DNA from 2 places in the Streptomyces sp. SID5643 genome. Region 2 is predicted to be linked to the other one. Evidence: riboswitches for the same ligand, from Rfam matches in the RefSeq annotation. Region 2 holds a riboswitch; the other holds the start of a gene.

Region 1 (15,688 bases), on a different contig from region 2:
AGCGCGGTGTCGAGACCGAGCCGGGAGAAGCGGCGGAGGTTGTCCTCCAGGGTGGCCGGATAGCCGTACTGCAGGGCCAGATGGGCCTGGAGGCCGATGCCGTGCAGCGGGACGCCCGCGGCCTTCAGCTCCTTGGCCAGCCGGTAGTAGGCGTCGCTCTTCGGGCCGGTCGCCTCGATGTTGTAGTCGTTGAGGTACAGCTTGACCCGCGGATCGGCCTGGTGCGCCCAGCGCAGCGCGTCGGCGATGTAGCCGGGGCCGAGCGTCTTGTAGAAGACCGACTCGCGGTACGTACCGTCCTCGTTGAACGCCTCGTTGACGACGTCCCAGGCGAACACCTTGCCCCGGTAGTGCCGTACCTCCGTCTGGATGTGCTTCTTCAGCACGGCCCTCAGTTCGGGGGCCGTCCACTCCCTGTCCGTGAGCCATCCGGGCAACTGGCTGTGCCAGACCAGGGTGTGGCCGCGCACCTTCTGCCGGTTGGCGCGCGCGAGGTTCACGATCTCGTCGCCCTGGGAGAAGTCGAAGACGCCCTGCTCGGGCTCGGTCGCGTACCACTTCATGCCGTTGCCGGGTGTGATCTGGTCGAACTCGCTGCCGAGCAGGGCCTTGTACGGCCCGTCCACGAGCTCGGGGTTGTCGGTGGCGCTGCCGAAGTAGCGGCCGTGCCGCTGGGCGAGGTCGGCGAGGGTGGGCTGCTGGTGACCCGCGTGGGCGGGGGTGCCGGCTGTGATGCCGGCGGCGACCAGGAGCGCGGCGACGGCGCCGGCGAGTCTCAGACGGGTGGTGCGCATGGTGCGACTCCTCACGACAGGTGGGTGGGCAGAGCCGTACGTTGGCGGAGCGCGTCAGCCCTTGGTGGCGCCGGCGGTGAGACCGCCGACGAGCTGACGCTCGGCGACGGAGTAGAAGGCGAGTGCGGGCACCATGGCGAGCACCAGATAGGCGAACACCTTGGCGTACTCCGCGGAGTACTGCCCCTGGAACTGCTGGACGCCGATCGGCAGCGTCCACCACTGCGCGTCGGTGAACACCAGCAGCGGCAGGAAGAAGTTGTTCCAGCTGGTGACGACGGCCAGCACGGAGACGGTGCCGAGCGCGGGCCGGGCCATGGGCAGCAGCACCCGCCAGAAGAACCCGAACGAGCTGCACCCGTCGAGCGTGGCCGCCTCCTCCAGCTCGCCGGGGATCTGCCGGAAGAAGCCGCGCAGGATGATGATCGTCATGGGCAGTCCGAAGGCGGCCTGCGGGAGGATCACGCCGAGGGGATTGTCCAGCAGGTCCAGGGAGCGCAGCAGCAGGAACAGCGGCAGGGCCGCCACCGCGAAGGGGAACATCAACCCCATGGTGAACAGCGTGAACAGCGCCTCCCGGCCGCGGAAGGCGAACCGCGCGAAGGAGAACGCCGACAGGGCGGAGACGGCGACGATCAGGACGGTCGTGCCCACCGCGATCAGCGTGCTGTTGCCGATCAGCCGCCAGAAGTCCCCCGAGCCGAGGATCTGGGTGTAGTTGGAGGTCACCCACGACTCGGGCAGACCGACCGGGTTGCGGGAGAGCTCGTCGGTGGACTTGAAGCCGGAGAGCACGGCGTAGAGCAGGGGGACGGCCATGACCGCACCGACTGCGGTGAGGACGAGGTGCAGGCCCCAGGTCCTGCCGCCCCCGCGGGTCTTCTGGCTGGTGGTCACTTTCCGTCCCCCCGCATGGTCGTGGTGGCGCCTTCGAGGTCGCGCCGGAGCACGAACCGCTGGTAGGCGAGGGCGAAGACGAGGCTGATGCCGAACATGACCACGCTGATGGCGCTGGCATAGCCGACCTGGTAGCGCTTGAAGCCGTACTGGAACATGGTCACGGCCATGGTTTCCGAGTGGTGGTCGGGACCGCCCGCGGTGGTGACCCAGACCAGGTCGAAGAGCTGGATGGCCCCGATGACCGACAGGAAGACACTGATGCGCAGGGTGGGCGCGAGCAGCGGCAGGGTGACGTTGCGGAACCGCTGCCAGGCACTCGCCCCGTCGATGAGCGCCGCCTCGGTCAGTTCCCGGGGGACGGCCTGTAGTCCGGCGAGGTACAGCATCATGTGGAAGCCGAAGTACTTCCAGGTCATGACCAGGAAGACGGTGGCCATGACGGTGGACGGATCCGCGAACCACTCCCCGCCCAGCCCGTCGAGGCCGACCTTGCCGAGGACCTGGTCGGCGAAGCCGTCGTCCGGGGCGAAGATCATGCCGAAGAGGATCCCGGTGATGGCCTCGGACAGGACGTAAGGGGCGAAGAACAGCATCCGGTAGACGGCCCGGCCGCGCATCCGCTGGTTGAGCAGCACGGCCATGGCGAGGGCGAACGGCAGCTGGAAGGCGAGCGACAGCACCACCAGGACCAGGCAGCGCCACAGGTCACCGAGGAAGACGTCGTCCTGGAGGAGCCGGCTGAAGTTCTCGCCGCCGATGTAGTCGGACGGCATGCCGAAGCCGCCCCAGCGGAAGAACGCGGCGTACAGGGCGAACAGCATCGGCAGCAGCACGAGCCCCATGAACAGCACCAGGGCCGGGAGTTGGAAGCCGGCCGCGGTGAGCCAGTGCAGCGCGCGTCGCCGGGCCCGCCCCGGGGGCCGCCGGTCGGCGGCCGGGGGCGGGGAACCGGCGCCGCGGCCGGTCCGTTTGTCCGGCAGGAACGTGGAGGTCATCGCCGGCTACTGCTCTTCCTTCGCGGTCTTCGTGATCGACTGGGCGACCTGCCCGGGCGACTTGGAGCCGGCGATGAGCGCGGCCACACTGTCGTTGACCTCCTGGCCGACGGCGGGCGCGTACGCCTGGTCGAGGTAGAGCTGGAAGCCGGTGGCCGCCTTCAGCTGGGCCTGTACGGCCTTGATGTTGGGGTCGGCGATGGCCTTCTCGGCCGCGGGGACCACGGGCAGGACGCCCGTCTTCTTGACGAGTTCCAGGTCGGTCGCCTCGGACGCGAAGAACTTGAGGAAGTCGACGGCCTCCTGCGGGGCTCCGCGGCGCAGGGCGTGTCCGCCGCCTCCGCCGAACACCTCGGTGATGGAGCCCTTGCCGCCCTCGACCGCGGGGAACGGGAAGAAGCCGAGGTCCTTGCCGAGGCCCTTGCCCGCATCGGCCTGGACCGTGGGCGCCCACTGGCCCATGAGCTCCATCGCCGCCTTGCCGTTGCCGACGCTGGCGGCCTGGCCGGTGGGCGTGGAGTAGGCAGCGCCGAGGAAGCCCTTCTGGAACGGCTGGAGTCCGACGAGTTCCTTCAGGTGGTCGCCCGCCTCGACGAAGGGGGCGCCGGTGAAGTCCTTGTCGTCGTAGGCCTTCTGGAGCGCCTCGGCGCCGGCGGTGCGCATCGCGAGGTAGGCCCAGTAGTACATCCCGGGCCACTTCTCCTTGCCGGCCAGTGCCAGCGGGGTGACCTCGGCGGCCTTGAGCTTGCGTACGGCGTCGAGGAAGCCGTCCCAGGTGGTCGGGGGTTCGGCGATGCCGGCCTTCTTGAAGAGCGCCTTGTTGTACCAGAAGCCGATCATGCCGATGTCGAACGGGATGCCGTAGACCTGGTCGTCGAACAGGTAGGGCTCCTTGGCGACCGGCAGCAGGGCCTCGCCCCACGGTTTGGTGCTGTCCGTGAGGTTCTCGACGAGCCCGGCGTCGACCTGCTGCTTCAGCACGCCGCCACCCCAGGTGTGGAAGATGTCGGGCAGCTTCCCGGAGGCGGTCAGAGCCGTCATCTTCGACTTGTAGGCGTCGTTCTCCATCTGCACGATCTTGATCTTGACCTTGGGGTTCTGCGCCTCGAACTTCCGGGCGAGGGCGGCCCAGACGGTCTTGGACGGCTCGGTGGTGGAGATGTTCCACCATTCGATCGTGGTCGTCCCGGACGACCCTCCGTCCGAGTCCCCGCCGCATGCGGTCAGTGCCGTCATCCCCAGACCGGCCGCGGCGGAGGCCGCCAGGAAGCCGCGGCGGGACAGTGCGGGGTCGCCCATCATGCGCTCCTCGAAAGTTTCGAAGTAGTTCCAGAAAGCTTCGCTGCTGCCGCACCCTAGAGACAGCGGGTAAACGGTGGCAACCCCTCGTACATGCAGAATCTTGCATCCGGATGCGGAAGGGAAGGGAAGGCGAAACATTCGGCTTGACAGACGAACGTTACGAAGTCGGCTCGGGTCTGATCACACAGGGTGTCCGCCCGGGGGACTGGAGACCGACTCCGCGCACTGCTCAGGCCGAGCCGTCCCACGCGCTCTCAGCTCGCGTTTTCACCTCCGCGTCCGCCCGGGCCGCGAGTCTTAACGGAAGTTTGACGCGCACGGCCCCCGCTTTCAGGGGCCACGGCATCACGCTCCGCTTACCCTGATCGGGCCGTCCAGTGATGGCCGGAACCATGCTGAGCCGCACTTCGGGAGCACGTCGATGGCCACCACCGAGCACCAGGCACCGAGCCGTGCGGTGCCCACCTCACCCAGCCGTCTGCGCACCTGGATGCTGGAAGGCCTGTCCGACATGGGCAAGGCCGGAGGCCCCACCGGCCCCCATGCCGAGCCGGAACCCCCGCACCGGGGCCGGCCCTGGTGGCGGGTGATGTGCCTGACCGGCGTCGACTACTTCTCGACCCTCGGCTACCAGCCGGGGATCGCGGCCCTCGCCGCCGGACTGCTGTCGCCGATCGCGACCATCGTCCTCGTCGTCGTCACGCTGGCCGGGGCCCTGCCCGTCTACCGCCGCGTGGCCGAGGAGAGCCCGCACGGTGAGGGCTCCATCGCGATGCTGGAGAGGCTGCTCTCCTTCTGGCAGGGCAAGTTGTTCGTACTGACCCTGCTGGGCTTCGCCGCCACCGACTTCCTCATCACCATCACCCTGTCGGCCGCCGACGCCTCCACCCACCTCGTGGAGAACCCGCATCTGACCGGCGTCCTGCACGACAAGCAGATGCTGATCACGCTGGTCCTGGTGGCGCTGCTGGGCGCGGTGTTCCTCAAGGGCTTCCTTGAGGCCATCGGCGTCGCGGTCGCCCTCGTCGGTGCCTACCTCGCGCTGAACGCGGTCGTGGTGGTGGTCGGCCTCTACCACGTCGTCACCGCGGGTCATGTCGTCACCGACTGGTCGAGCGCCCTCACCACCCAGCACGGCAACGTCTTCACCATGATCGGCGTCGCCCTGCTCGTCTTCCCGAAACTGGCGCTCGGCCTCTCCGGGTTCGAGACGGGTGTCGCCGTGATGCCGCACGTCAAGGGCGACCCGGACGACACCGAGGCACGGCCGACCGGCCGTATCCGCGACACGAAGAAGCTGCTCACCACCGCCGCGCTGATCATGAGCGTCTTCCTGATCACCACCAGCTTCATCACCACGCTCCTCATCCCGGAGAAGGAGTTCGAGGCGGGCGGCCAGGCCAACGGACGTGCCCTCGCGTACCTGGCGCACGACTACCTGGGCAACACCTTCGGCACCGTCTACGACGCCTCGACGATCGCCATCCTGTGGTTCGCCGGCGCCTCCGCGATGGCCGGCCTGCTCAATCTGATGCCGCGCTACCTCCCCCGCTACGGCATGGCCCCGCACTGGGCCCGTGCCGTGCGGCCCATGGTCATCGTCTTCACCCTGATCGCCTTCCTGGTCACCTGGATCTTCGACGCCGACGTCAACGCCCAGGGCGGTGCCTACGCCACCGGCGTGCTGGTCCTCATCAGCTCCGCCGCGATCGCGGTGACCATCGCCGCCCGCAAGGCCCGGCAGCGGCACTGGACGATCGCGTTCGCGGTGATCTCCGCGGTGTTCCTGTACACGACCGTGCTCAACGTGATCGAGCGTCCGGACGGCGTGAAGATCGGCGCCTGCTTCATCGCCGGCATCATCCTGGTCTCCCTGCTGTCACGGCTGGCCCGGGCGTTCGAGCTCCGCGTCACCAGCGTGACGCTGGACGACATGGCGGAACGCTTCGTCCGTGACATGGCCAGCCGCCGGATGCGGTTCATCGCCAACGAGCCGGACCGGCGGGACATCGCCGAGTACCGCGACAAGATCGAGCAGATCCGGCAGGACAACGACGTGCCCGGCCAGGAGGACTTCGTCTTCGTCGAGGTGACCGTCACCGACCCGTCCGAATTCGAGGCGGGCCTGACCGTACGCGGTGAGGTGCTGCACGGCCGCTACCGCGTGCTGACCCTGGAGTCGTCCTCCATCCCCAACGCTCTGGCCGCACTGCTGCTGCACGTCCGCGACTCGACGGGCTGCACCCCGCACATCTACTTCGAGTGGACCGAGGGCGGGCCCTTCGCCAACTTCCTGCGCTTCTTCCTGTTCGGGCAGGGCGAGGTCGCCCCGGTGACCCGAGAGGTGCTGCGCGAGGCGGAGCCGGACCGCAAGCGGCGGCCGAGGGTGCACGTGGGCTGAGTCAGGCCGTCGCACTCCTCCTGCCGAAGCCCCTGCGCGGTGAGCGCACGACAACCTGTCCGTAGGTGACCTCGCCGGTGATCCGGACCCGCAGCAGGACGGGGGCGTCGGCCGGCCGACGCGCCTTGATCGCCGAGTGGTTCATGACCAGGCCGTCGGTGTCCACGACAACACCCGGCCCGGTCAGCAGCTTGAGGGAGCCGGCGCGCAGGTCCAGGTCGATGTCCAGGGTGTCGTGGGTGATCACCGCATCGGTGAGGTCGAGCGTCACCTCCCCCCACGCCGAACGGATCTCCAGTCGCCGCGGCACCACCCAGCCGCCGTCCCGCCGGGTCGAGGCCCCCTCCTGGCGGATCCGTACCACGCCGTCGGCCTCGGCGGGCATCCCGCCCGCGGGCACGGGCAGGTCCTCCGTCAGCACGGCGAGCTCGCCCATCGTCCGGGCCGACCATGCGGCCTCCAGCCGCTCGTCGAGCTCGTCCAGGGTGAGCCGGCCGTCGCCCGCGGCGACGCGCAGGACATCCACCGTCCGGTCCCGGTCCGCGTGCGACGCCCTCACCTCGGGCGATCCACCGGTCCGCACGATCTCCGCCGCCATCACTCCACCCCGATCCCCCGGGCACGGCACCCGGCCAGCCAGTCGAGACTAACGCTATATCGCGTTATACCCAACGGCCAACCCCGCATCCGTCGTTCCCTTCCCCCGCGCCTATCGTGACCGGCATGCAGTCCTACACGATCGGCCAGGCAGCACGGCTGCTCGGCGTGAGCCCGGACACCGCCCGCCGCTGGGCGGACGCGGGCCGCATCACGACTCACCGCGACGGGACCGGGCGTCGGCTCATCGACGGGCGGGACCTGGCCGCGTTCTCGGTCGAACTGGCCCGGCCAGGCTCCGCCGAGGAGGACACGCCGTACACCTCGGCCCGCAACGCGTTCCCGGGCATCGTCACCGCGATCAAACTCGGCGACGTCGCCGCCCAGGTCGAGATCCAGGCCGGCCCGCACCGGCTCGTCTCCCTGCTCACCCGCGAGGCGGTGGAGGAACTGGGCCTGGAGGTCGGCATGGAGGCGACGGCCCGCGTGAAGTCGACGAACGTCCACATCGACCGCGTCTGAGCCCCGAGGGGCCGCGGAGGTGACGCAAACACACGCCTGCCAGGGCGAACGCCGCCATCGGGCTACCGTGCACCCATGAGCCTGAGCATCCGCAACCAGCTCCCCGGCACCGTCACCACCGTCACTCCTGGCGAGGCCATGGCGACGGTGAGGGTCCGCCTCACCGGCGGCCAGGACCTCACCGCGGCGATCACCCGCGAGGCCGCGGAAGACCTCCGTCTCACCCCGGGCGCCCCCGTGCGCGCCCTGATGAAGTCGACGGAGGTCTCCCTGGCCACCGCGCCGATCGAGGGCCTGTCGATCCGCAATCAGCTCCCCGGAACCGTCACGGACATCGCGGCCGGCGGCGCGATGGCGTCGGTCCGCGTCACGGTCGAGGGCGGCGAACTGACCGCCGCGATCACCAGGGACGCTGCGGAAGACTTGGCCCTGTCACCCGGGATCCCCGTCGTCGCCCTGATCAAGGCGACCGAGGTGTCACTCGCCGCCCTCTGACGGGCCCGGAGACGGCGAGAGGGGCCCCGCCCCGCGGAGCCCCTCCCTGCGACCGGTCGGCCGATCAGTCCTCGTAGGCGTCCAGCGGCGGGCAGGAGCACACCAGGTTCCGGTCGCCGTAGGCCTGGTCGATGCGGCGTACCGGCGGCCAGTACTTGTCGGCGGTCGACACCCCGGCCGGGAAGACGGCCTCCTCACGGCTGTAGGAGTGCTCCCACTCCCCGGCGAGCGCGCCGGCGGTGTGCGGGGCGCCGCGCAGCGGGTTGTCCTCCGCGGGCCACTGGCCCGAGCCGACCTTCTCGATCTCCGCGCGAATGGCGATCATCGCGTCGCAGAACCGGTCGAGCTCGGCCAGGTCCTCCGACTCGGTCGGCTCGATCATCAGCGTCCCGGCCACCGGGAACGACATGGTCGGCGCATGGAAGCCGTAGTCGATCAGCCGCTTGGCGACGTCGTCGACGCTCACACCGGTCGCCTTGGTCAGCGGCCGCAGGTCGATGATGCACTCGTGGGCGACGAGCCCGCCGGGACCGGTGTAGAGCACCGGGTAGTGCGGCTCCAGGCGCTTGGCGATGTAGTTGGCGCTGAGCACGGCCACCTGCGTGGCCCGCTTCAGCCCCTCGCCACCCATGAGCCGGACGTACGCCCACGAGATGGGCAGGATGCCGGCCGAGCCCCAGGGCGCCGCCGAGATGGGACCGACGCCCGTCTGCGGGCCTGCCTCGGGCTGGAGCGGGTGGTTGGGCAGGTAGGGCGCGAGGTGCTCGCGCACCGCGACCGGGCCGACGCCGGGACCGCCGCCGCCGTGCGGGATGCAGAAGGTCTTGTGCAGATTCAGGTGCGAGACGTCGCCGCCGAAGTGCCCCGGCTTGGCGAGCCCGACGAGCGCGTTGAGGTTGGCCCCGTCGACGTAGACCTGGCCGCCCGCCTCGTGCACCTGGGCGCAGATGTCGGCGACGTGCTCCTCGAACACACCGTGCGTGGACGGGTAGGTGATCATCAGCACGGCCAGCTCGTCGCGGTACTGCTCGATCTTGGCCCGCAGGTCCTCGACGTCGATCTCGCCGTCCTCGGCGGTCTTCACCACGACCACCTTCATGCCCGCCATCACCGCGCTGGCGGCGTTGGTGCCGTGCGCGGACGACGGGATCAGGCAGACGATGCGCTGCTCGTCCCCGTTGGCCCGGTGGTACCCGCGGACGGCGAGCAGACCGGCCAGTTCACCCTGCGACCCGGCGTTCGGCTGGAGGGACACCTTGTCGTAGCCGGTGACCTCGGCGAGCCGGTCCTCCAGCTCGTGGATGAGCGTGAGGTAGCCCCCGGCCTGCTCGGCGGGCGCGAAGGGGTGCATGTGCCCGAACTCGGGCCAGGTGACCGGCTCCATCTCGGTGGTCGCGTTGAGCTTCATGGTGCAGGAGCCCAGCGGGATCATGCCCCGGTCGAGCGCGTAGTCGCGGTCGGCCAGCTTGCGCAGGTAGCGCAGCATGGCGGTCTCGGAGCGGTGCTGGTGGAAGACGGGGTGCGTCAGGTAGTCGTCGGTGCGCAGCAGCGCGCCCGGAAGCCCGTCCTCGGCGGCCGCGTCCAGCGCTTCCACGACGCCCTCGACCCCGAAGGCGGCCCATACGGCACGCAGCTGCGCCCGCGTCGTGGTCTCGTCGCAGGCGATGGAGACGTGGTCGGCGTCGACGAGGCGCAGGTTGACCCCGTTGTCACGGGCGGCGGCCACGACGTCGGCGGCCCGGCCCTCGGCGCGCACCGTCAGGGTGTCGAAGTAGGAGCCGTGCACGATCTCGACCCCGCCGTTCGCGAGCCCGGCGGCGAGGACGGTGGCGTACCGGTGGGTGCGCCGCGCGATGCCCTTCAGGCCCTCCGGGCCGTGGTAGACGGCGTACATGCCGGCCATGACGGCGAGCAGCACCTGCGCGGTGCAGATGTTGCTGGTGGCCTTCTCACGGCGGATGTGCTGCTCACGCGTCTGCAGCGCCAGCCGGTAGGCCTTGTTGCCGTCGGCGTCCACGGACACGCCGACGAGCCGCCCGGGCAGGCTGCGCGCCATCTTGTCCTGGACCGCCATGTAGCCGGCGTGCGGTCCGCCGAAGCCCATGGGCACGCCGAAGCGCTGGGTCGTCCCGACGGCGATGTCCGCGCCGAGCTCGCCGGGCGACTTCAGCAGCGTCAGCGCCAGCAGGTCGGCGGCGACGGTGACGAGTGCCCCGAGCTCGTGCGCCCGGTCGATGACCGGCTTGATGTCCCGCACGGCACCGGAGGCGCCCGGGTACTGGAGCAGCACGCCGTTGATCTCGCGCTCGGCGATCTCGGCGGGGATGCCGTCGCTCAGGTCTGCGACGACGACCTCGACGCCGGTCGGTTCGGCGCGGGTCTGGATCACGGCGATGGTCTGCGGCAGCGTGTCCGCGTCGACCAGGAACAGGCCCTTCTTGTTCTTGCCCAGCCGCCGCGACAGCGCCATGGCCTCGGCGGCCGCGGTGCCCTCGTCGAGCAGGGAGGCGCCGGAGGTCGGCAGTCCGGTCAGCTCGGCGACCATCGTCTGGAAGTTGAGCAGCGCCTCCAGCCGGCCCTGCGAGATCTCCGGCTGATACGGCGTGTAGGCCGTGTACCAGGACGGGTTCTCCATGACGTTGCGCATGATGACGGGCGGCGTGAACGTGCCGTAGTAGCCGAGACCGATCATGGAGCCGAGGACCTCGTTGCGGTCGGCGAGGGTGCGCAGCTCCGCGATCACCTCGGCCTCACTGCGGGCGCCCGGCAGGTCCAGTGCCTCGGCGCTCTTGATCACGGCCGGGACCGCGGCGGCGGTCAGCTCGTCCAGCGAGCCGTAGCCGACGTGCGCGAGCATCTTGGCGCAGGCCTCGTGGTCGGGGCCGATGTGGCGCTGCTCGAAGGGGACTGCCTCTTCGAGCTCGGAGAGCGGAATGCGGTGGGCGGTCATTACGGAGGCCTCCTGGTCGACACGACCTGCGAGGGGCACCACGGCACGGGTACCCGGACGGCCTCCCCCTCTGTCATCTCAACCTGAGAGCTTCACCGGATCGCCCCAAGGGCCTCCGGCTTTCACCGTCGGTGAGAGCGGGAGCCGTCGACACCCGCCCTGCTTTCCAGAGTGACCTCGTCCGTGCGGTACGTGAGCCTGAGAGATTCCGGGGAGGATTTGCTCCTTCGGCGCCTCCGATGGTGTCTGGAGGACTCTCCCGCACGGGGTCAACAGCCGCTGCCAGCGTACCAGCGAGGTCAACGCACGAACCTTCGAGTGGCCGCATCCCTACTTGTACCGTTTTGTAGTGTTTACGGATGAGGTGCGACCATGTGGAGGGCCCGTGCGAACCGACATCGATCCGCGCAACCTGATCGGCCGCAAGGCGTTCGACCGCAACGGGACCAGGATCGGCACCATCGACGAGGTCTACCTCGACGACGCCACCGGCGAGCCGGAGTGGGCGGCCATACGGACCGGCCTGTTCAGCAGGGACGCCTTCGTCCCCCTGGAGCCCAGCGAGCTGATCGAGGGCGCCCTCCACGTCCCCTTCGAACGCGCCCTGATCAAGGACGCCCCCGACTTCGGCGTGGGCCGCCACCTCTCCCCGGAGCAGGAGCTGCAGCTCTACCACCACTACGGTCTCGACGTCGCCGCCCCGCCCCCGCTCCCGGACCACGACTTCGGCAAGCTGGCGGGCACCGACGAGACAGCCTGAGATCCCGCCCCGGGCACTTCGTCTCCCCCCTCGGGTCCTCGTAACACCAGCGGCAGCGGATCCGCCGCCTCCAGATCCGGGTCGTCGACCCGGAAGGTCCGCACGCGCCCGGGCTCCGAGGAGGGCGTCTCGAAGCGCACGGTGACCCGCCCCAGACCGCTGCCCTGCACCCATCCGTGCCCGAACCGGGTGTGCCGCACGTCGTGCCCTGCGGGCCATCGCCGCTCGGCCGGCGACGGCTGCTCCTCGGGCGGCGTCACGGTGTGCTCCTCGACCGGGCCCTCCGCGACCGCCCGCTCCCCCGCCGCCTGCGCGAACAGATCCTCCTGGGTGTAGTCGGCGAGCCCGCTGACGCCCACCCCGAGGAGCCGTACACCGCCCGTCGTGTCGACCGAGTCCAGCAGTCTGCCCGCCGCCTCGCGGATCACCACGGGGTCGTCCGTGGGCCCGCGCAGCGTCTCGGAGCGGGTGAGCGTGGAGAAGTCGTACCGCCGCACCTTCAGTACGATCGTCCGCCCGGACAGTCCTGCCCCGCGCAGCCGCCGCACGCACCGCTCGGCGAGCCGCTGCACCTCCAGCCCGACCCGCGTCCGGTCGTGGATGTCGACGTCATAGGTGTCCTCGACCGACACCGACTTCGCCTCGCGCTCCGCCACGACGGGCCGGTCGTCCCGGGCCAGCGCCATGGCGTACAGACCGTGCCCGTGCGCCCTCCCCAGCAGCCGGACCAGTTCGTCCTCGCCGGCCTCGACGATCTCCTCGACGGTGGTGATGCCGGCCCGCCTCAGATGGTCACCCGTGGCCGGCCCGACCCCCGGCAGCGTCCGCACCGACATCGGCCCGAGCATGGCCCGCTCCGTCCCCGGCTCGATCACCACCAGCCCGTCGGGCTTGGCCTCCTCCGAGGCGATCTTCGCGAGCATCTTGGAGGCGGCGAGACCCACCGACCCGGTGAGCCCCGTGACGGCCCGGATGTCCGCTCGCAGCTTCACCCCGGCCAGCCGCGCCGACCGCTCGTCCCAGGCCACTCCCCCGGCCTCCAGGTCCACGAACGCCTCGTCCAGGCTCAGCGGCTCCACCAGCGGCGACAGCGCCCGCAGCAGCTCCATCACCCGCTCGCTGATCGACCGGTAGAAGGTGAAGCGCGGCACGAGATAGGCGGCGTTCGGCGCGAGCCGCCGGGCCTGCCCCATGGGCATCGCCGAATGCACCCCGAAGACCCGCGCCTCGTACGACGCGGTCGCCACCACGCCCCGCGGCCCCAGCCCGCCGACGACCACGGCCTTCCCGCGCAGACTCGGCTTGGACGCCTGCTCCACCGAGGCGAAGAAGGCATCCATGTCGAGATGCAGGATCGTGGGCGCGGTTCTCACAACTCCGATGCTGCCCTACGCCACTGACAACGCCCCGCGCGACCGCCCTGAACGTCCCACGGGAAACCGCTTGCGCTCCGATGCGGAAACGTCCCGCCTCCTGCGGCCGCGTGCGGTCCTGCGCTGCCGGGACGCCTCAGACGGCTCGGTTACGCCGACGTGCGAGCTCGTCCGCGGGGTTGCGGCCGACCAGGGTCTCGCCGGTGTCGATCCGCTCGCCGTGCAGCTGCGACAGCGCGCTCTCGACATCCCGCCACACCACGCCCACAGCGATCCCGAACACACCCTGGCCGCCCTGGAGCAGGGCATGGACCTCGTCGGGCGAGGTGCACTCGTAGACCGTCGCGCCGTCGCTCATCAGCGTCATGCGCTCCAGGTCGCTGAAACCGCGTTCCCTGAGGTGGTGGACGGCCGTACGGATGTTCTGGAGCGACACCCCGGTGTCGAGGAACCGCTTCACGATCTTCAGGACGACCACGTCCCGGAAGCTGTAGAGCCGCTGTGTCCCGGACCCGTAGGCGGGGCGCACGCTCGGCTCGACGAGCCCCGTGCGGGCCCAGTAGTCCAACTGCCGGTAGGTGATACCGGCGGCCGCGCAGGCCGTGGGGCCGCGATAGCCGATCTGCTCGGACGCCATGGACGTCGTCCCTCCGCTGCTCGGCACCGCTGCCGGTCGCTGCGGAGCGTGCTCGGCCGTGCCTCCGGGCTGAGGGCATCCCCCACCCGGGAGGGGCCGTGAGCCGGGGGGAGGGTACGGACCGCTCGCCCTGAGACTGCGCTCGGGGCCGCCCCCAGCCGTACCGTCGCCGCTGCTTCTCACGCCGACCTCCGTCCTTGACCTGCCTTCTCGACGGTAGGCAGTCACCAGGGGTGCGTCAACGATCGCCACACTCGCCACGCCGAGTGATAATCACCCTGAGAGTGGTTTCCCGTGCCCCACCGCGGGGAAAGGCTAGCCGAATGTGTCCGGCGCGAGCCGTGTGACGCTCACACGCGCCACCGGCACATGCAGGCCTTTTCACCCTTCCGACATACGGCGGGCGACCCCACCACGGACCACGTCGTCCGCCGGGCCGCCCACACGCCTTCTCAGGCCGCTGCCCCGTCCGGGGCACTCACTGGCTGCTGCTGCCGAAGTCCTCCGGAGAGATCTGGTCGAGGAACTCGCGGAACTTCTCCACCTCGTCCTCCTGCTCGTCCGGAATCGCGATGCCGGCGTCGTCGAGCACCGTGTCACTGCCGTAGATCGGCGTTCCGGTGCGCAGCGCGAGCGCTATGGCGTCGGACGGGCGGGCGCTCACCTCGACGCCGCTGGCGAAGACCAGCTCCGCGTAGAAGACGCCCTCACGCAGGTCCGTGATGCGCACTTCCGTGAGCTCCTGGCCGACGGCTTCCAGCACGTCCTTGAACAGGTCGTGAGTCAGCGGCCGCGCGGGAGCCATGCCCTGCTGGGCGAAGGCGATCGCCGTCGCCTCCCCCGGCCCGATCCAGATGGGGAGGTAACGGTCGCCTCCCACTTCACGCAGCAGCACGATCGGTTGGTTGGAGGGCATTTCGACCCGGACACCTACGACATCGAGCTCGTTCACACAGCAACCCTAGGCCGTGCCCGGGACGTTTGGGTAGTCGGGCCGGTATCGGGCGCCTGATCCGGACCCCGCGCGCGCCCTCCTCAGGGCAGCCGCACGCCGAGCGCGGTCCGCACCAGCGCGGCGTGCAGCTTCACCGTCAGCCCCGCCAGCTCCTTGGTGCGGGCCTCGGCATGAGCTCTGGTCTGCGGGTTGCGGTGCCGCCTCAACGGGGCCACCACCTGGTCCACAAGCCCGGCCTCTCGGTCGGCGGCGGCCTTCATGGCCCGCAGGTGCCGCGGCTCGATCCCGAACCGCCCGAGCTCGATGACCAGCAGGGCGACGGTGAGCGCCTCCGCGTCATAGGCCCCGTCCTCCAGGGGGGTGAGAAGACCGTAGGACTCCCACTCCTTGAGTTCGTGCTCGTCGACACCCGCGGCGGCGAGCAGCTCTTCACGCCCGATTCTGGCCGCTGTGGGCCCCTCGGGCGGCTCGGGAGCCGATTCCCCGTCCCGCTGACGGCCCACGACGGGCAGCGGGGCGGCCTCACCGCGCTCCATGGCCGCCAAGTGCTCCCGGATCACCTTCAGGGGCAGGTAGTGATCCCGCTGCATCCTCAGGACGTGACCGAGGCGCTCGACGTCATGGGCGCTGAACTTGCGGTACCCCGACGGGGTCCGCTGCGGCTCGATGAGCCCTTCCGACTCCAGGAAACGGATCTTGGAGATGGTCACTTCGGGGAACTCGTCGCGCAGCGCGTTCAGCACCGCGCCGATGCTCATCAGCCCACTGTCCGTGGCGGCGGCGCCGCGCCCGGCACCGCCGCTCGGTTTTTGCAGCATGGACCTTCCCTGACGGATGGACCCCCGCTGGGGTCTGCCCGGACGGACCCGGTCAGTAGCCCCGCTGGCTGGCGTAGAAGACCAGGCGGTACTTGCCGATCTGCACCTCGTCGCCGTTGGTCAGAGCGACCTGGTCGATCCGCTCGCGGTTCACGTACGTGCCGTTCAGGCTGCCCACGTCCGCCACCG
Region 2 (15,688 bases):
AGCTGGTACGCGGCCTGTCCGCGCAGTTGGGCGCCGGCCTCGGGCATCGCCTCGGCAACGGCCCGCTGGACGTCCCGCTTGGCGGAGCCGGCGGGGATGTCGGGGATCTCGCGCCAGGACATCGAGCAGTAGCCCTGCCGGAGCCAGTCCGGGATGAAGTTGCGTCCGTCGACGTTGTACCCGCGCACCAGCCAGCCGCGCTGCTCGTGCTCCACGGCACCCTTGCGCCATCGGCCGACCCAGGGCTCGTCGTAGAAGTCGACCGCTTGTCCGGTCTGTTCCCGGAGCGTGCGGCACAGCTCCAGCAGGTCGAGGTCGTCGTCTCCGGTGGGTTCGGGCAGCTCGTCCGCGAACGCCTTGACGATCTCCTGCTTGTGGTGGGCGCTGGCGATCGGCTGGTAGAAGTCCGGGAAGAGCAGGAACAGCAGGACGTGGATCTGCGCCCGTCCCTTCTTGTGCCCGACCGATTCCTGGATGTCCAGGCACAGGGCCCTGAACGCCGGCGGGTCCTGCAACATCGCCTCGCGCTCCGCAGCGGTCGTTCCCGCGAGCCGCTCCACCAGCAGTACCAGGATCTGGAACTGCGCCCACCGGTAGTTGAGGAAGCCCTGGCCGCCGTTGAGGAAGCCCGTCAGGCCCGGCTCCAGATCCGCCGGAAGGGTCACCGGGCGGCCGGCCCAGGACAGCACCTCGTCGAGGATCTGCCGCTTCTTGGCCGGCCCGATCTGCTCGGGCACCAGCGGGGCCATGTTCACGAACAGCAACTCGGCGGCGAGCACGACGGTCGCGTCCGGGGCGCCGTCGAGCTGCCGGCGCAGTTTGACCAGGAAGGTGTCCGAGGACTCGTCCGGCCGGTCCACGAACCGTCTGCGCAGATCCGAGGCCGTCGCCCCGGTCCAGGCCGGGATCTCCTCGGCGAAGGCGGACTTCCCGCTGATCAGCCCGTCGCGGAAGACCCGCCGCACCGCCGCCACGACATCGGTACTCTCCGGCCGCCTCGCCACTGTGCCCCACCCCCAGGTGCTCGACGGGCCCAGCTTAGGGGGCACCGTGCGGGTGCGGGTCGGCATGTCCGGTCCGGCCCGTGGTTGTTCAGCAACGGGCCCCTCATCTTCACGGGCGACTTTCGGCCGACCTGCATCACGCAGTTCACAGGAATCACACAGGTGGGGCGTCGGAATGTGCGCTTTCTTGTGCAACTGCTTCACGCCAGCCGGGGCGGGAGCCCGGACCAAACCCTTGTTACCCGCTGTAGGCCTGTGGCTATGGTGACTGCTGTGCTCGGCGGGACATGACCACCCGCTACGGCACGACTTCAGTGCGCGCCCGGGGGAACCGGCGCCGCTACGGGGGAGGGGAGTTCGTCATGCCACGATTCCGGCAGTCGCCTTCGGTGCCGACCCGTGTCCAGGTGAGGACGCCGTCCGGAAGCGGATGGGTCAGGGAGAAGATCTCTCACAGCGGCAGCATCGCCCACGCCGGCCGCCGCTGACGGCGGCTCATCGGCCGGCGGCATGCCGGCACCAGAGGATCGAGAACAACGCCGCTTCCGCGAGGAACCACCACTCTCAGTACATCGGCGTACAGCGGCCCCGTCTCCACCGCAGCGGCTACAAGGGCGCGCAGGACGAGCCGAGCCCGAACGAGACCATCGGCACGTTCTCGAGGTCCACGGCGAGAACGCCTCCTTCACGTGGACCGGCTCCTGACCGGCGTTCCCGTGCCGTTCGTCGACCGCCACGGCCTCCCGTCTCCCGGAAGGCCGCGCCGGTCCCTCATCCCTGCCCGAAGAATCTCAATTGGAGGACGGCAGTTGAAAGTTCGCAGACCGGGCCGTGCCGGGATCGCGGGCCTCGCGGCCACCGCGGTCCTGACCGGGCTCATACAAGCCGCCCCGGCGTTCGCCGAGACCAGTCCCCCCGACCCGAAGCCGTCCGGGAACCCGGCGTCCGATCCGCCGGCCCGGGTGCCGGATCCCGGCGAGAAGCTGGGAAAGGGCTGGAAGACCTCGGCGGACCGGGCCGTGACCACCGCGGCGGACAGCGACGGCTTCAAGATCCTTGTGGCCGACAGCGAGGACGCCTACCGGTGGCGGACCGTCGCCTCGCTGGCGGAGCCCGGCATGCCGGCGGACACCTGGATCGGCAACTCCTGCGTCATGGACCGTGATCACGCCGCGGTCGTGTACGCCCCGCGTACGTTCACGAACAAGCCGGACCTGATGCAGGGCGGGGCGTTCACCGCGGTCGTCGACCTGAAGTCCGGCCGGGTCACGAAGCTGCCGTTCACCGCTTCGCTGGCCTACTTCGACCCCTCGTGCAACCCAGAGACGCGCACGGCGGCCTTCACCGCGTCCCGCGACAGCAGGACCCGGCTCGTCACCGTCGACACCGGCGGCAGGACGACCAGCGATACCACCGTCACCGGACAGGTGACCTCGGCCGTGCCGGTGAAGGACGGCCTGGTCGCCGCCCACGGCCGTCACCTGGTCCACGTCGACCCCGTCGACGGGAAACTCCGCAAGCTGGCCGCCGCGGACAGCGTGCCGTTCGACATCCGCCCCACCGGCAAGGGGATCGCCTTCCTCGACCACAGGGGCGGCACGGCTCGCGCCAAGCTGTCGAAGGGCCGGGGCGCACCGTCGACGCTCGGTTCGGGCAAGCTCGGCGATCTGGCCCTCGAACAGGGGACCGGGGGCCGGGCCTTCCTCACCGGCGAGGCCACGGACACGAAGCTCACGGGCACCGCGGTGGCGCGCCTGGACGTCCCGGCGGACACCGACGTGTCCAGCCACGGCCGCCTGGCCGTCGACCCCGTGCTCATGCCCGGCGTGCGTGCGGGCCTGGAGAGGATCGGGAACGCGGGCAAGGGCTTCACCAGGGCCGAACCCCCGTCGCGGGCGCGCACGTCCCAGGACCCCACCGACGGGGATCCCGCGCCGCCGGTCGTGACCGGTGTCGCGACCACGACCGGCGAGAAGATCAAGCAGACGCTCGCCGACACCACCGGCGGCACCGGCAACGAGTCCTTCTCACCCGCCCTGGGTGCGGCCGGCAAGAGCGGGCGAGCGACCGGGAGGAGCGGGCGGGCGGCACAGGCGGCCGACCCGCACAATCCGGTCGACACCGACCGCTGGTGCTCCATCCCCCGCAACGACGTCAAGCAGCTCGCGCTGCAACCCACTCCGAACCAGGTCGAGTGGGCCGTCAACATGGCGATCCGCGGCGAGCTGCGCTCCAAGTGGATCAAGCAGGGCGGCTGGCGCTCGGGCCTGGGCACCGTCGACCCGCAGGGACTGTTCCCGGCCCCGACGCTGAAGGGGAAGGCCGGCGCGCGTATCCCCGCGCAGGTGCTGCTCGGTGTGCTCGCCCAGGAGTCGAACCTGTGGCAGGCCGAAGGCGGCGCCATCCCCGGCCAGATGGGCAACCCGCAGGCCGCGATCGCGGGCTTCTACGGGCACAAGGGGGAGACGTCCGAGGCGTACTGGAGGATCAACTGGAACCAGTCGGACTGCGGCTACGGCGTCGGCCAGGTCACCGACGGCATGCGCCTCGCCGGCCTGGAGAAGCCCGGCGAGACCTCCCTGCCTCCGGCGAAGCAGAAAGCCGTGGCCCTGGACTACGCGGTCAACATCGCCGCGTCGATGTACATCCTCGCGGACAAGTGGAACCAGGTGCACACCGCCGGGCAGACCATCACCGTCAACAACGACGACCCGTCGAAGCCGGAGAACTGGTTCGCCGCGCTGTGGAACTACAACCTCGGCTTCAACGAGAACAAGGGCGACGGCAAACCATGGGGCCTGGGGTGGTACAACAACCCCGCGAACCCGTCCTACCCGGCCTCGCGGCACCCCTTCATGTCCGACCCGCGTGACGCCGCCAAGCCCCAGAACTGGCCGTACCAGGAGAAGGTCATGGGCTGGGCCGCCTGGTCCATGGACACCGGGTACTCCTATGCCACCGACGGGCGCCAGGACTGGCCCGGCGAGTCCGGGTTCTCCAGCGCCGGCTTCCGGCCCGCCTGGTGGATCAACCCGGGCCAGCGCGACCGGGTCAAGCCGCCACTGGACGCGTTCTGCAACACCACCAACAACTGCAACTCCGCCAGCCCGCCGGACTGCCCCGACGCCAAGTGCTACGAGAAGTACTGGTGGCGAGGCTCGAACGTGACGTGGAAAGCGAACTGCGACGCCGACTGCGGCAACGAGAGCATCAAGTACGTCACGCTGCGCGAGGAGCCGGGCCGCGGCACTCGGCTGAAGCACGGCACGCCGGAGTGCGGCGCCGCCCCGGGCGGGGCGCTGATCGTGGAGTCCGTCCCGGACAACCTCGACACCTACAGCTCCTGCGGACCGTCGGGCACCGACACCGGGACCTTCCAGTTCACGTTCCACCCCAACCCGGCGGCCACCGGGCCGGGACTGGGCCCCTACGAGGCCAAGGGCGACCTGCACCAGATCGGCGGCGGGCACGGCGGCCACTTCTGGTACACGCACACCCGTGACGCCGCACATCTCGGCGGCCCCGGCGGCCGGATGACCATCGACGGCACCTGGACCCTCGGCCGCAGTGTCGAATGGGCCCGCGTCTACGCGCACATGCCGGACACCGGGGCGCACACCCAGCAGGCCCGCTACGTGATCAAGGGAGTCGCGGGCGGTGACCGCCACCGCTACGTCAACACCCACTTCAGCAAGAACACCTGGGTCGAACTCGGCGTCTACCGCTTCACCGGCACCCCGCGGGTGGAGCTGACGAACACCACCGCCGACGGCACCGCGGACGAGGACGTCGCCTGGGACGCCGTCGCCTTCCAGCCGCTGTCCGGCAAGCCGAAGCACATGGTCGTCGCCATGGGGGACTCCTACACCTCCGGTGAAGGTGCCGGATCCTATTCACCCGAGTCCGACAGGGGCCACGGCAAGAGCAGCTGGAACGCCTGCCGGCGCAGCCCCAACGCGTGGCCCCGCAAGGTGACTCTCCCGGGCCAGACGAAGAGCATCGGTGCACTCGCGGACAGCTTCGATCCGGCTCTGGGCTTCCAGTTCACCGCCTGCTCCGGAGCCAAGACCGCCCAGATGACCGAGGGAGACCCCCCCAACGGCTGGGGGCTCGACGGGAACTTCCACGAGAAGACCCAGATCGACTCAGGGGCGCTCAGCGCCGACACCACTCTGGTCATGCTGACCATCGGTGGAAACGACGCGCGATTCGACAACAAGATCCAGACATGTGTCATGGAAGGGTGCCCGTCGGAGGCATCGATGAAGGCAGACATCGACAATGCCGTGGCCGAGACTCGCACGGTGCTGGAACAGATCCACGCCCATGCGCCGAACGCGACGATCTCGCTGATGGGTTACCCCTTGCTCTTCAGCCGCACTCAGGCCTGCTCAACCTTGGTCAGTGCCTCACAACGTGTCATCCTGAACGGTATGGCCGAGTACTTCGAGAGCAAGCAGCGCGAGCTCGCGCTCTCGATGAGTGCATCCAATGTCCGGTACAAGTCGCCGCAGCCGGCGTTCGAGGGCAAGCGGATCTGTGATTCACCGGAAGGCATCAACGGGGTCGTGGCAGGGCCGAACGGTGACGGCGACTTCCACCACGGTGACAAGAACACGCAGCTCTGCTGGTGGTTCACCGGGGACACCTGCCTCAGCCGTGAGAGCTACCACCCGAACCAGACCGGAACGAGCGCCTACGCACAGGCGTTCATGGCAGCCGGCCCCCTGTCAGCGGCCACTCGACAGGGCCGGTGAACAGGGACATGTCCCATCACGGCACCGTGGCGCGGCAGAGCCGTGTCACGGTGCCGTCCCCAGGGTGTCTCGCCGCCATCATGGTGCCCATCCTCACGGTCCTGATTGCGGCTGCGGTTCTCATGGTCATGCACTACCGCCAGGAACGCGCGAACGAGCGAAACAAGGAAGAAGCCCTGGGCCGGACAGCAACGCTGGCCCGCTCGTACGCGCAAGACGTGGCGGCAGCCCCGAACGGCTTCCCCGGTCAAGAAGCCGTTCGGGGCATCGCCGAGCGGCACGACGGCAGGCTGCTCTCCTACGCGCGCTCGGAGGACTCGCTGACCACCACCGTCCGCTTCTTCGGGGAGTACGAGGACACGAGCATGTTCGGTGTCTCGTACTCCCGGGCCTACCGCTGCTACTCCGTCGTGCTCCGGAAGGGCGCCGAGGGCTTACCGCAGACGAGGACGACTCCGCTGGAAAAGTGCGACGTCATCTGATCCAAGTGCTGCGAAGCAGACCGGACTGCCCACTGGCTGAGTCCGCTCCACGACGTCCCTCAGGCTGGAACCGGCACACCAGGTGTGGTCAGCTACACACTCCCGCCTGGCCGGTATCGGATACAAAGGCAGCCAGTGGGGTCTGAGACAACCGGCGGTGCGGTGGTCACGGGGCGGGCGAACCGCCTCGTGACCACCGGCTGCCTGACCCTCCTGATCGTGCTGATCACCGTTCTCGGCATACCCGTCTCCTGGTTGTGGTACCGGCACTGGCATGACGGGAACGTCAACAGCGAGCGCAGGGAACGGGCACGCGCAGCGATCGAGAAGCAGGCCCGTGCCCGGGCGGGCGCCACGGACCGAGCGCTCGACGCGAGCGGTACCACCGACGTCGACGCCCTGACCGGCGTCGTCTGGCAGCACTCCAAAGCTCCGGTCATCACCTACGATGCGTCCCGCCGCGAGTTCACCGCCACGGCCGCATCAGCTGCTCACTACGATGCAAAGGCCATCCTTCCCGGTGGCGGATCCGGCCGGGTGACCGGCTGCTTCGTGTTCACGTTCACCCGGCACCCCGGCCAGGGGTGGACGTCGCAGGTGTCCGAGCGCGACGATGCCACGTGCCGTCCGAGCACCCAGATCGGTCACAGGGTCCGCCTGGCCCTGACGCGTATCTCCGGCATGGACGCCGACGACCTGACGCCCGACGGCATCCAGAACGCCCTCGACCCCACGCAACGGCGTTCCTTCGACGTCAACAAGGTGGTGCCGGAAGGGGACACGACGACAGTCTTCGTCCTCGTCTCCAGCTCACACGCAGGGACCTGCCAGTGCTACCGCTTCACCCGGCCCGTCCCCGACGGCGCCGGCCGGGGTCCCGCCACCGCGGTTCCCGCGTCCTCGTGCTGACCCGGAGGTGACCCACGGCGAGCGCCGGACAGTGCCCTCATCGTGTTGACCGCCGCCGCCAGGCAGTGCTGGAGTCGGCACGTGGACAGCATCCCCGCCAACCGGCGGCTCTGGAACCGGATCAGCAGTGCCCACCAGCACGAGCACGACCCGCAGATCGGCGCCGAACCCCGGCTGTGGGGCATGTACTCCGTCCCCGACGCGCATCTGCACGCCCTGGGCGACGTCACCGGCAAGCGCGTCCTCGAACTCGGCTGCGGCGCCGGCCAGTGGTCCAGGGCGCTCGCCTCCGAGGGCGCCACCGTGGTCGGGCTCGACCTGTCCGAAGCCCAACTCGCCGCCGCGTCCCGCGCGACGGGAGCGGCCCGCTACCCGCTGGTGCAAGGCGCCGCCGAACAACTCCCCTTCGCCGCCGACAGCTTCGACCTGGAACACGCAACGGCCACAACGAGACCGACCCACCCGACTGGGCACACCGCTGGCCGGCGGAACTGCTCCGGGTGACCCACAAACCGTGAGTTCCGCCGCGCCGGGACGTGAAGGCCCCCTGTCGCCGGACAGGCCGGGCCCTAGCACTCGATGATGTTCACCGCCAGCCCGCCCCGGGCCGTCTCCTTGTACTTCACCGACATGTCCGCGCCGGTGTCCTTCATCGTCTTGATGACCTTGTCCAGGGACACCTTGTGGGAGCCGTCGCCGCGCATCGCCATGCGGGCGGCCGTGACGGCCTTGACCGCGGCCATGCCGTTGCGTTCGATGCAGGGGATCTGGACCAGGCCGCCGACCGGGTCGCAGGTGAGCCCGAGGTTGTGCTCCATGCCGATCTCGGCGGCGTTCTCGACCTGCTCGGGCGAGCCGCCGAGGACCTCGGCCAGGGCGCCCGCGGCCATGGAGCAGGCGGAGCCGACCTCGCCCTGGCAGCCGACCTCGGCGCCGGAGATGGAGGCGTTCTCCTTGAAGAGCATGCCGATCGCGCCCGCGGCGAGCAGGAAGCGGACCACGCCCTCCTCGTCGGCGCCCGGCACGAAGTTCATGTAGTAGTGCAGGACCGCCGGGATGATCCCGGCGGCGCCGTTGGTGGGGGCGGTGACGACCCGGCCGCCGGCGGCGTTCTCCTCGTTGACCGCCATGGCGTAGAGGGTGATCCACTCCATGGAGAGGGCCAGCGGGTCGCCCTCGGAGCGCAGCTTGCGCGCGGTGTTCGCGGCCCGGCGGCGCACCTTGAGACCGCCGGGCAGGATGCCCTCCTGGGACAGTCCGCGCGCCACGCAGTCCCGCATGACCTGCCAGATCTCCAGCAGTCCCGCGCGGATCTCCTCCTCGGTGCGCCAGGCCCGCTCGTTCTCCAGCATCAGCGCGGAGATGGACAGGCCCGTCTCCTCGGTCAGGCGCAGCAGCTCGTCACCCGTGCGGAAGGGGTACTTCAGCACGGTGTCGTCGAGCTTGATGCGGTCCGCCCCGACCGCGTCCTCGTCGACGACGAAACCGCCGCCGACCGAGTAGTACGTCTTCGTCAGCAGCTCCGCGCCCGAGGCGTCGTACGCCCACAGCGTCATGCCGTTCGCGTGGTACGGCAGGGCCTTGCGGCGGTGCAGGACCATGTCGTCGTCGAAGGAGAACGCGATCTCGTGCTCGCCGAGCAGGTTCAGCCGCCCGCCGGTCCTGATCGCCTCCACCCGCTCGTCCGCGCTCGCCACGTCGACCGTGCGGGGCGAGTCGCCCTCCAGGCCGAGCAGCACCGCCTTGGGCGTGCCGTGGCCGTGTCCGGTCGCGCCGAGCGAGCCGTACAGCTCCGAGCGGACCGAGGCGACGGACCCCAGAAGCCCCTCGTTGCGCAGCCGCCGGACGAACAGGCCGGCCGCCCGCATGGGGCCGACGGTGTGGGAGCTGGACGGGCCGATGCCGATCGAGAACAGGTCGAAGACCGAGATGGCCACGGGGAACTCCTGACTACGGGGTGGTGCAGAGGGGGTGGGTGCCGCGACCGCTTGTGGCGGGCGCGGCACCCGAAAGGTTTCTTCGTTACTTGTTCAGACCCGGGTACAGCGGGTGCTTGTCGGCCAGGGCCTTCACCCGGGCCTTGAGGGCCTGCGCGTCGTAGGCGGGCTTCAGCGCTTCGGCGATGACGTCCGCGACCTCCGCGAAGTCCTCGGTGCCGAAGCCCCGGGTCGCCAGGGCCGGTGTGCCGATCCGCAGACCGGACGTCACCATCGGCGGACGCGGGTCGTTCGGGATCGCGTTCCGGTTGACGGTGATGCCCACCTCGTGGAGGCGGTCCTCGGCCTGCTGGCCGTCCAGTTCCGAATGGCGCAGGTCGACCAGGACCAGGTGCACGTCCGTGCCGCCGGACAGGACGTCCACGCCCACCGCCCGGACGTCGTCCTTCACCAGGCGCTCGGCCAGGATGCGGGCACCGTCCAGCGTACGGCGCTGGCGCTCCTTGAAGTCCTCCGAGGCGGCGACCTTGAAGGCGACGGCCTTGGCGGCGATCACGTGCTCCAGCGGGCCGCCCTGCTGACCGGGGAAGACGGCGGAGTTGATCTTCTTGGCCAGTTCGGCCGTGGAGAGGATCACACCGCCGCGGGGGCCGCCCAGGGTCTTGTGGGTGGTGGTGGTGACCACGTGGGCGTGCGGCACCGGGTTGGGGTGCAGCCCGGCCGCGACAAGACCGGCGAAGTGGGCCATGTCCACCATGAGGTACGCGCCGACCTCGTCGGCGATCCGGCGGAACTCCGCGAAGTCCAGCTGCCGCGGGTACGCCGACCAGCCGGCGACGATCAGCTTCGGCCGGGACTCCTTCGCCAGCCGCTCCACCTCGGCCATGTCGACCCGGCCGTCGTCGCCCACGTGGTAGGCGACGACGTCGTAGAGCTTGCCGGAGAAGTTGATCTTCATGCCGTGGGTCAGGTGCCCGCCGTGCGCGAGGTTCAGACCCATGATGGTGTCGCCCGGCTTGAGCAGCGCGAACATCGCGGCCGCGTTGGCCTGGGCGCCCGAGTGCGGCTGGACGTTGGCGTGCTCGGCGCCGAACAGCTCCTTGATGCGGTCGATCGCGATCTGCTCGACCACGTCGACGTGCTCGCAGCCGCCGTAGTAGCGGCGGCCCGGGTAGCCCTCGGCGTACTTGTTGGTGAGGACCGAGCCCTGCGCCTCCATGACCGCGACCGGAGCGAAGTTCTCCGAGGCGATCATCTCCAGCGTGGACTGCTGGCGGTGCAGCTCGGCGTCGACCGCCGCGGCGACCGCCGGGTCGAGCTCGTGCAGGGGTGTGTTCAGGACGGACATACGACTCCCTCAGCCCGCGGAGAACGCGGTGTACTCGTCGGCGGAGAGCAGGTCGGCCGGCTCGTCCGTGATCCGCACCTTGAACAGCCAGCCGCCCTCGAAGGGGGCCGAGTTCACCAGGGACGGGTCGTTCACGACGTCCTCGTTGACCTCGATGACCTCACCGGAGACCGGGGAGTACAGGTCGGACACCGACTTGGTCGACTCCAGCTCGCCGCAGGTCTCACCGGCGGACACCGCGTCACCGACCTCGGGAAGCTGGACGAACACCACATCGCCGAGCGCGTTGGCCGCGTGCTCCGTGATGCCGACCGTCGACACGCCGCCCTCGGCGGCCGACAGCCACTCGTGCTCCTTGCTGTAGCGCAGCTCTTTGGGGTTGCTCATGGCCTGGATTCTCCTGTACGCGCGGGAGTGCTGTGGAAGGGGGGACTGCTGGTGAGCTGGGACGACGGGCTCGGGGGCGCTGTCGCGGCCCTTCGGCCAGTGTCTACTTCTGACGCTGGTAGAACGGCAGCGCCACGACCTCGTACGGCTCGTGACTGCCCCGGATGTCCACACCGACACCGGCCGTGCCCGGCGTGGAGTACACGGCGTCGACGTAGGCCATCGCGATCGGCTTGCCCAGTGTGGGGGAGGGGGCCCCGGAGGTGACCTCGCCGATCACCTTGCCCTCGGCGACGACGGCGTACCCGGCGCGGGGGACCCGGCGGCCCTCGGCGATCAGGCCGACCAGGACGCGCGGCGGCTCGTGGTTCGCGTTCTCCGCGGCCTCACGCAGGGCCGCGCGGCCCACGAAGTCGCCCTCCTTCTCAAACTTCACCACCCGTCCGAGGCCGGCGTCGAAGGGCGTGAGGGAGGTCGACAGCTCGTGCCCGTACAGCGGCATGCCCGCCTCCAGGCGCAGCGTGTCGCGGCAGGAGAGACCGCAGGGCACGAGGCCGACGCCCTCGCCGGCCTTGGTCAGGGCTTGCCACAGCTCGACCGCGTGCTCGGGCTTCACGAACAGCTCGAAGCCGTCCTCGCCGGTGTAACCGGTCCGGGCGATCAGGGCCGGCACGCCCGCGACCGTGCCGGGCAGCCCGGCGTAGTACTTCAGGCCGTCGAGGTCGGCGTCGGTCAGGGACGCCAGGATCCCGGACGACTCCGGACCCTGGACGGCGATCAGCGCGTAGGCGTCCCGGTCGTCACGCACCTCGGCGTCGAAGCCGGCGGCGCGCTCGGTCAGCGCGTCCAGGACGACCTGGGCGTTGGAGGCGTTGGCGACCACCATGTACTCGGTCTCGCCCAGGCGGTAGACGATCAGGTCGTCCAGGATGCCGCCGTCGGCCCGGCAGATCATGGTGTAGCGGGCGCGGCCCGGCTTCACGCCGCCGATGTTGCCCACCAGGGCGAAGTCCAGCAGGGCGGAGGCCTGCGGGCCGGTGACGGTGATCTCACCCATGTGGGAGAGGTCGAAGAGGCCGGCCTTTGTGCGTACGGCGATGTGCTCGTCGCGCTCGGAGCCGTAGCGCAGGGGCATGTCCCAGCCGGCGAAGTCGGTCATCGTCGCGCCGAGCGAACGATGCAGGGCATCGAGCGCGGTGTGACGGAGTTCTCCTGTACTGCTCACGGTCGGTCGTCTCCCAGATGCATGACACGGGCGAGGTCGGTCCTCCCCATCTGTCATCGGAACCTGAGAGGTTCGCCATGACCACACGGGACACGGCTTGCACCTTGGGTGGAGCCACCGGTGGCCGGTGACTCGCTTTTCAGATGTGCCTCGCCCGCGCGGTAACGGGGCCTGAGAGATTCAAGGGAGGGACTTGCTCCTTCGGCGCCCCAGCTCTTGCGGCTGCTGGGGACTCTCCCGCGCGGATTCAAACGGCCGGTATGCAGTTGGCGCGCACATCATTGCACGCATCCTTCCGGCGCGGCAGGGGGACCTTTCCCAGGGAGTGCACGAGTCCCGCCCGCCGGACACCGCGACCTGTAGCAGCCCTGTTGCAGGACGAGAACGTAAATGAGAGGCCTGCGGCATTACCTTCTCTTTACACTCGGCGGGGATGGGACTCCGTACCTGGCCCCAGGGGAGGACGATCACGGTGAACAGGACCACCGCGTACGCGACGACGGGCATCGCGCTGCCCGAGCAGCCGGCCGTTCCGGCCCGGGCGGTCCGCGCCCCGGCGCCGGCACCGGTCGTCCGTGATCTGCGCGACCGCGCCGGCCGCGGCCCGCACGCGCTGCTGTTCGGCCCCCGCGACCTGGTCGTGGTCACGGGCCTGCCCGGCAGCGGCAAGTCCACGCTGATGCGGCGCACCGTGCCGGGCCGGCGCGTCGACTCCCAGGACACCCGTGACCGCTGGGCCCGCCGCATGCCGCGGGCCCTGCCGTACGCGCTCTACCGCCCGTTCGTCCGCCTCTCCCACTACGCCGGGCTGCGCCGCGCCCTGCGCACCGGCGAGGGCGTCGTCGTGCACGACTGCGGCACCCAGGCCTGGGTCCGCCGCTGGCTCGCCCGTGAGGCCCGCCGCCGGGGCGGCACGCTCCACCTGCTCCTCCTCGACGTCACCCCCGAGCAGGCCTTGGCCGGCCAGCGCGACCGGGGCCGCGGCGTCTCGCGCTACGCGTTCCTGCGCCACCGCGCCGCCAGCACCCGCCTCCTGCGCGCGGTGGAACGCGGCGACCTCCCCTCCGGCTGCGGTTCGGCCGTCCTCGCCGACCGCGACGCGGCGAACGCGCTCCGGAGAATCGGCTTCACGGGCTGAGGGACGGCGCGGGGGCACGGAGGTGACGGTGCGACAGGCCACGGCTGTCCACCGCGGGGCTGCGACTTGCCCGGCTGCGGGGGCCGCCGGTTGCGAGACCCCGGTACGCCGGCCACGTGACGCCTGCCGCTGGACCGGGCCTCGGCCGATGGACGCCGGAGAGCGGCACGTGCCAGCGGCTGTCGGTGACCTGGCGTCTGCCGCTGGACCGGGACGTCAGCCCCCAGTTGCCGGGGCGTTGGCCACCGACCGTCGAACGCCTGACGCCTGACGTCGGCCCGGGGTGCCGGACGCCGGCCCGGGGTGCCGGACGCCGGCCCGGGGCGCCTGACGCCGGCCCGGAGCGCCGGACGCCGGAGAGCGGCACGTGCCAGCGGCTGTCGGTGACCTGGCGTCTGCCGCTGGACCGGGACGTCAGCCCCCAGTTGCCGGGGCGTTGGCCACCGACCATCGAACGCCTGACGCCTGACGCCTGACGTCGGCCCGGGGCGCCTGACGCCGGCCCGGGGTGCCGGACGCCGGCCCGGAGCGCCGGACGACGGAGCGCGGCGCCTGCCATCGGCTGTCGCTGAACCGGGGCCTGCTGGTGGAGCGGGGCGCCGGGTTGCCGGGCACCGTGGTGTCGGCCACCCGCGCCGGCCGTCGGCCCGGCGCACCGCCACCGGTCACCGAACCGCGGGCGGGGTTTCCGGACTCAGAGCTTCCCCCTACGGTCGTGCACTCCGTCGCGGCGCTGTCCCGGTCCGGACCCGGACAGGAGCGCGCGGCCGGGGTGACGGCCCGGCTCCGCATCCGCCCGCACTCCCCACCCCCTCATCCCGTCCCGTCCCATCTCATCCCGTCCCCTCCTCCACAGCCCTGCCTCCCCGCCTCCCGCAGCCGTTAGCCTTTGAGCCACAGCAGTGGTTCCAGGCAGGCGGTAGGCAGATGGACATCCCGGCGGGCTTCTCCGCGGACTTCCCGGCGCAGACGCAGACCCACCCGCACGGCGGTTGGCCCGGCAACGAGCTGGAGGAGGTGCTCTCGGCCTCCCTCGGCGCCGGCCCGGCGGCCGGCGGGCGGATCGTCGAGGTGCTCGGCCGGAGCTTCGTGTGGATTCCGCTGCCCAGCGGCGGCGGCCCGCACAGCGGCCCCCTCGACCTGCCCGGCATCGAGATCGACGGCCAGGCCTTCGTGCCGGTGTTCAGCTCCGAGGAGCAGTTCCGCCAGGTCGTCGGCTCCCACATGTCGTACACCATCGCGCCCGCCGTGGAGTTCGCCCGCGGCCTGCCCCCGCACGCGGGCATCGCCGTCAACCCGGGCGGCGTGGTCGGCATCCCGCTCCCGCCGCCCGCGGTGGCCGAGCTGTGCCGGGCGGGCCGGACCCCGCTGGACGGCCCGGCGAGCGGCGGCCGGGTCCGCCTCTTCGAGCCGGACTGGCAGGAGGATCCGGTGGACTTCCTCGCCGCCGCCTCCGCGGAGTTCGAGGCGACCGGTGTCGTCGTCACGGCCCGCCGCTGCCTCGCGGCCATCGAGACCGCAGACCCCGTGATGTTCGTCGGCGTCGAACTCTCCCAGTGGGAAGGCGACCTGCGCGCCCTCCCCCTGGATGCCCTCACCCGCGCCGTCAGCGCCGTCCCGGCCCCCTGGCCGGTCAACCTCGTCCTCCTGGACGTGGCGGAGGACCCGGTGGGCGCGTGGATGCGGGACCGGGTCCGGCCCTTCTACCAGCGGTAGGGCAGCCCACTCAGCGGCGCGAGACTGTATCGTCATGCGGCTCCGCCGCGTGAACGCGATCAACCACACACGACCCGCACCCGCCCGACGGCATAACCCCCGGGGCACCCCTGCGGGCTTAAGCTAGGGCACCGTCGAGGCGTTGTACGAAGGGGCGGTAAAGGTGAGCGCGAGCGGCACGGCCGCGGCCGGACAGGTCGAGCACATGCTGCGCCAGGTCACGCCCGGGCGTTACGACGCCTACGAGGCTCTCCTGCGCGCGCTCGCGACCCCGCACACCGGCCAGATCTGGATGCTGCTGTGGCAGGGCCAGGCCGGCTCCCCGGACGCCCAGTACGGAAACATGGACGTCGACGGCTTCGGCTACGCCCCCTGCGTGACCTCCGCCCAGGAGCTCTCCGCCAGCGGCTGGAACCGCTCCTACGAGGTGATCGACGGCGTCGACGTCGCCCGTGCGCTCTACCCCGACCACTACGGCCTCTGGCTCAACCCGCACGCCCCCGGTGGCGGCGTCGGCATCCCCTGGCTGGACCTGCGCCGGATCGCCACCGGCCTGGACCGCCAGCCCGCCGGCCCCCTGCGGCTGTCCGAACCCGCCATCGAGATCCCGCAGTTCTACGCCCTGCTCGCGCAGAACGCCCACCGCACCCCGGCCGTCCGCTCGCTGCGCCGCGCCTGGGTGCAGCCCGCCCTCGGGGCGCCGTACCTCGCCATCGGACTGGACGTGTACGACACCTCGCCGCCGGCCGTGGACTCCGTGCGCGCGATGATGCAGCAGTCCCTCG

The links. Region 2 has a riboswitch for glycine ahead of gcvT (glycine cleavage system aminomethyltransferase GcvT). Riboswitches for the same ligand answer to the same signal wherever they lie in the genome.
Region 1: linked by a shared signal. The riboswitch ahead of gcvP (aminomethyl-transferring glycine dehydrogenase) and the one ahead of gcvT (glycine cleavage system aminomethyltransferase GcvT) in region 2 are both predicted to bind glycine.

What each region holds. Positions count from the first base shown of each region.
Region 1 covers NZ_WWIC01000030.1:24,937-40,624, forward strand. Annotated here, with positions in the region: gene GTY56_RS03230 (endo-1,4-beta-xylanase) at 1-794, opposite strand, end outside; gene GTY56_RS03235 (carbohydrate ABC transporter permease) at 849-1,613, opposite strand; gene GTY56_RS03240 (carbohydrate ABC transporter permease) at 1,688-2,689, opposite strand; gene GTY56_RS03245 (extracellular solute-binding protein) at 2,696-3,988, opposite strand; gene GTY56_RS03250 (APC family permease) at 4,413-6,392, shown strand; gene GTY56_RS03255 (DUF1707 SHOCT-like domain-containing protein) at 6,394-6,990, opposite strand; gene GTY56_RS03260 (TOBE domain-containing protein) at 7,116-7,511, shown strand; gene GTY56_RS03265 (TOBE domain-containing protein) at 7,587-8,006, shown strand; gene gcvP (aminomethyl-transferring glycine dehydrogenase) at 8,071-10,956, opposite strand; glycine riboswitch at 11,133-11,228, opposite strand; gene GTY56_RS03275 (PRC-barrel domain-containing protein) at 11,342-11,716, shown strand; gene GTY56_RS03280 (DNA polymerase IV) at 11,635-13,089, opposite strand; gene GTY56_RS03285 (MerR family transcriptional regulator) at 13,226-13,909, opposite strand; gene GTY56_RS03290 (bifunctional nuclease family protein) at 14,205-14,678, opposite strand; gene ftsR (transcriptional regulator FtsR) at 14,762-15,499, opposite strand; gene GTY56_RS03300 (zinc-ribbon and FHA domain-containing protein) at 15,552-15,688, opposite strand, start outside.
Region 2 covers NZ_WWIC01000124.1:35,572-51,259, reverse strand. Annotated here, with positions in the region: gene GTY56_RS41330 (AAA family ATPase) at 1-1,004, opposite strand, end outside; gene GTY56_RS15765 (GDSL-type esterase/lipase family protein) at 1,814-5,761, shown strand; gene GTY56_RS15760 (hypothetical protein) at 5,842-6,243, shown strand; gene GTY56_RS15755 (hypothetical protein) at 6,379-7,152, shown strand; gene GTY56_RS15750 (class I SAM-dependent methyltransferase) at 7,234-7,656, shown strand; gene GTY56_RS15745 (L-serine ammonia-lyase) at 7,722-9,089, opposite strand; gene glyA (serine hydroxymethyltransferase) at 9,175-10,437, opposite strand; gene gcvH (glycine cleavage system protein GcvH) at 10,447-10,824, opposite strand; gene gcvT (glycine cleavage system aminomethyltransferase GcvT) at 10,928-12,049, opposite strand; glycine riboswitch at 12,090-12,198, opposite strand; glycine riboswitch at 12,199-12,299, opposite strand; gene GTY56_RS15725 (AAA family ATPase) at 12,522-13,187, shown strand; gene GTY56_RS15720 (enhanced serine sensitivity protein SseB) at 14,115-14,903, shown strand; gene GTY56_RS15715 (enhanced serine sensitivity protein SseB C-terminal domain-containing protein) at 15,067-15,688, shown strand, end outside.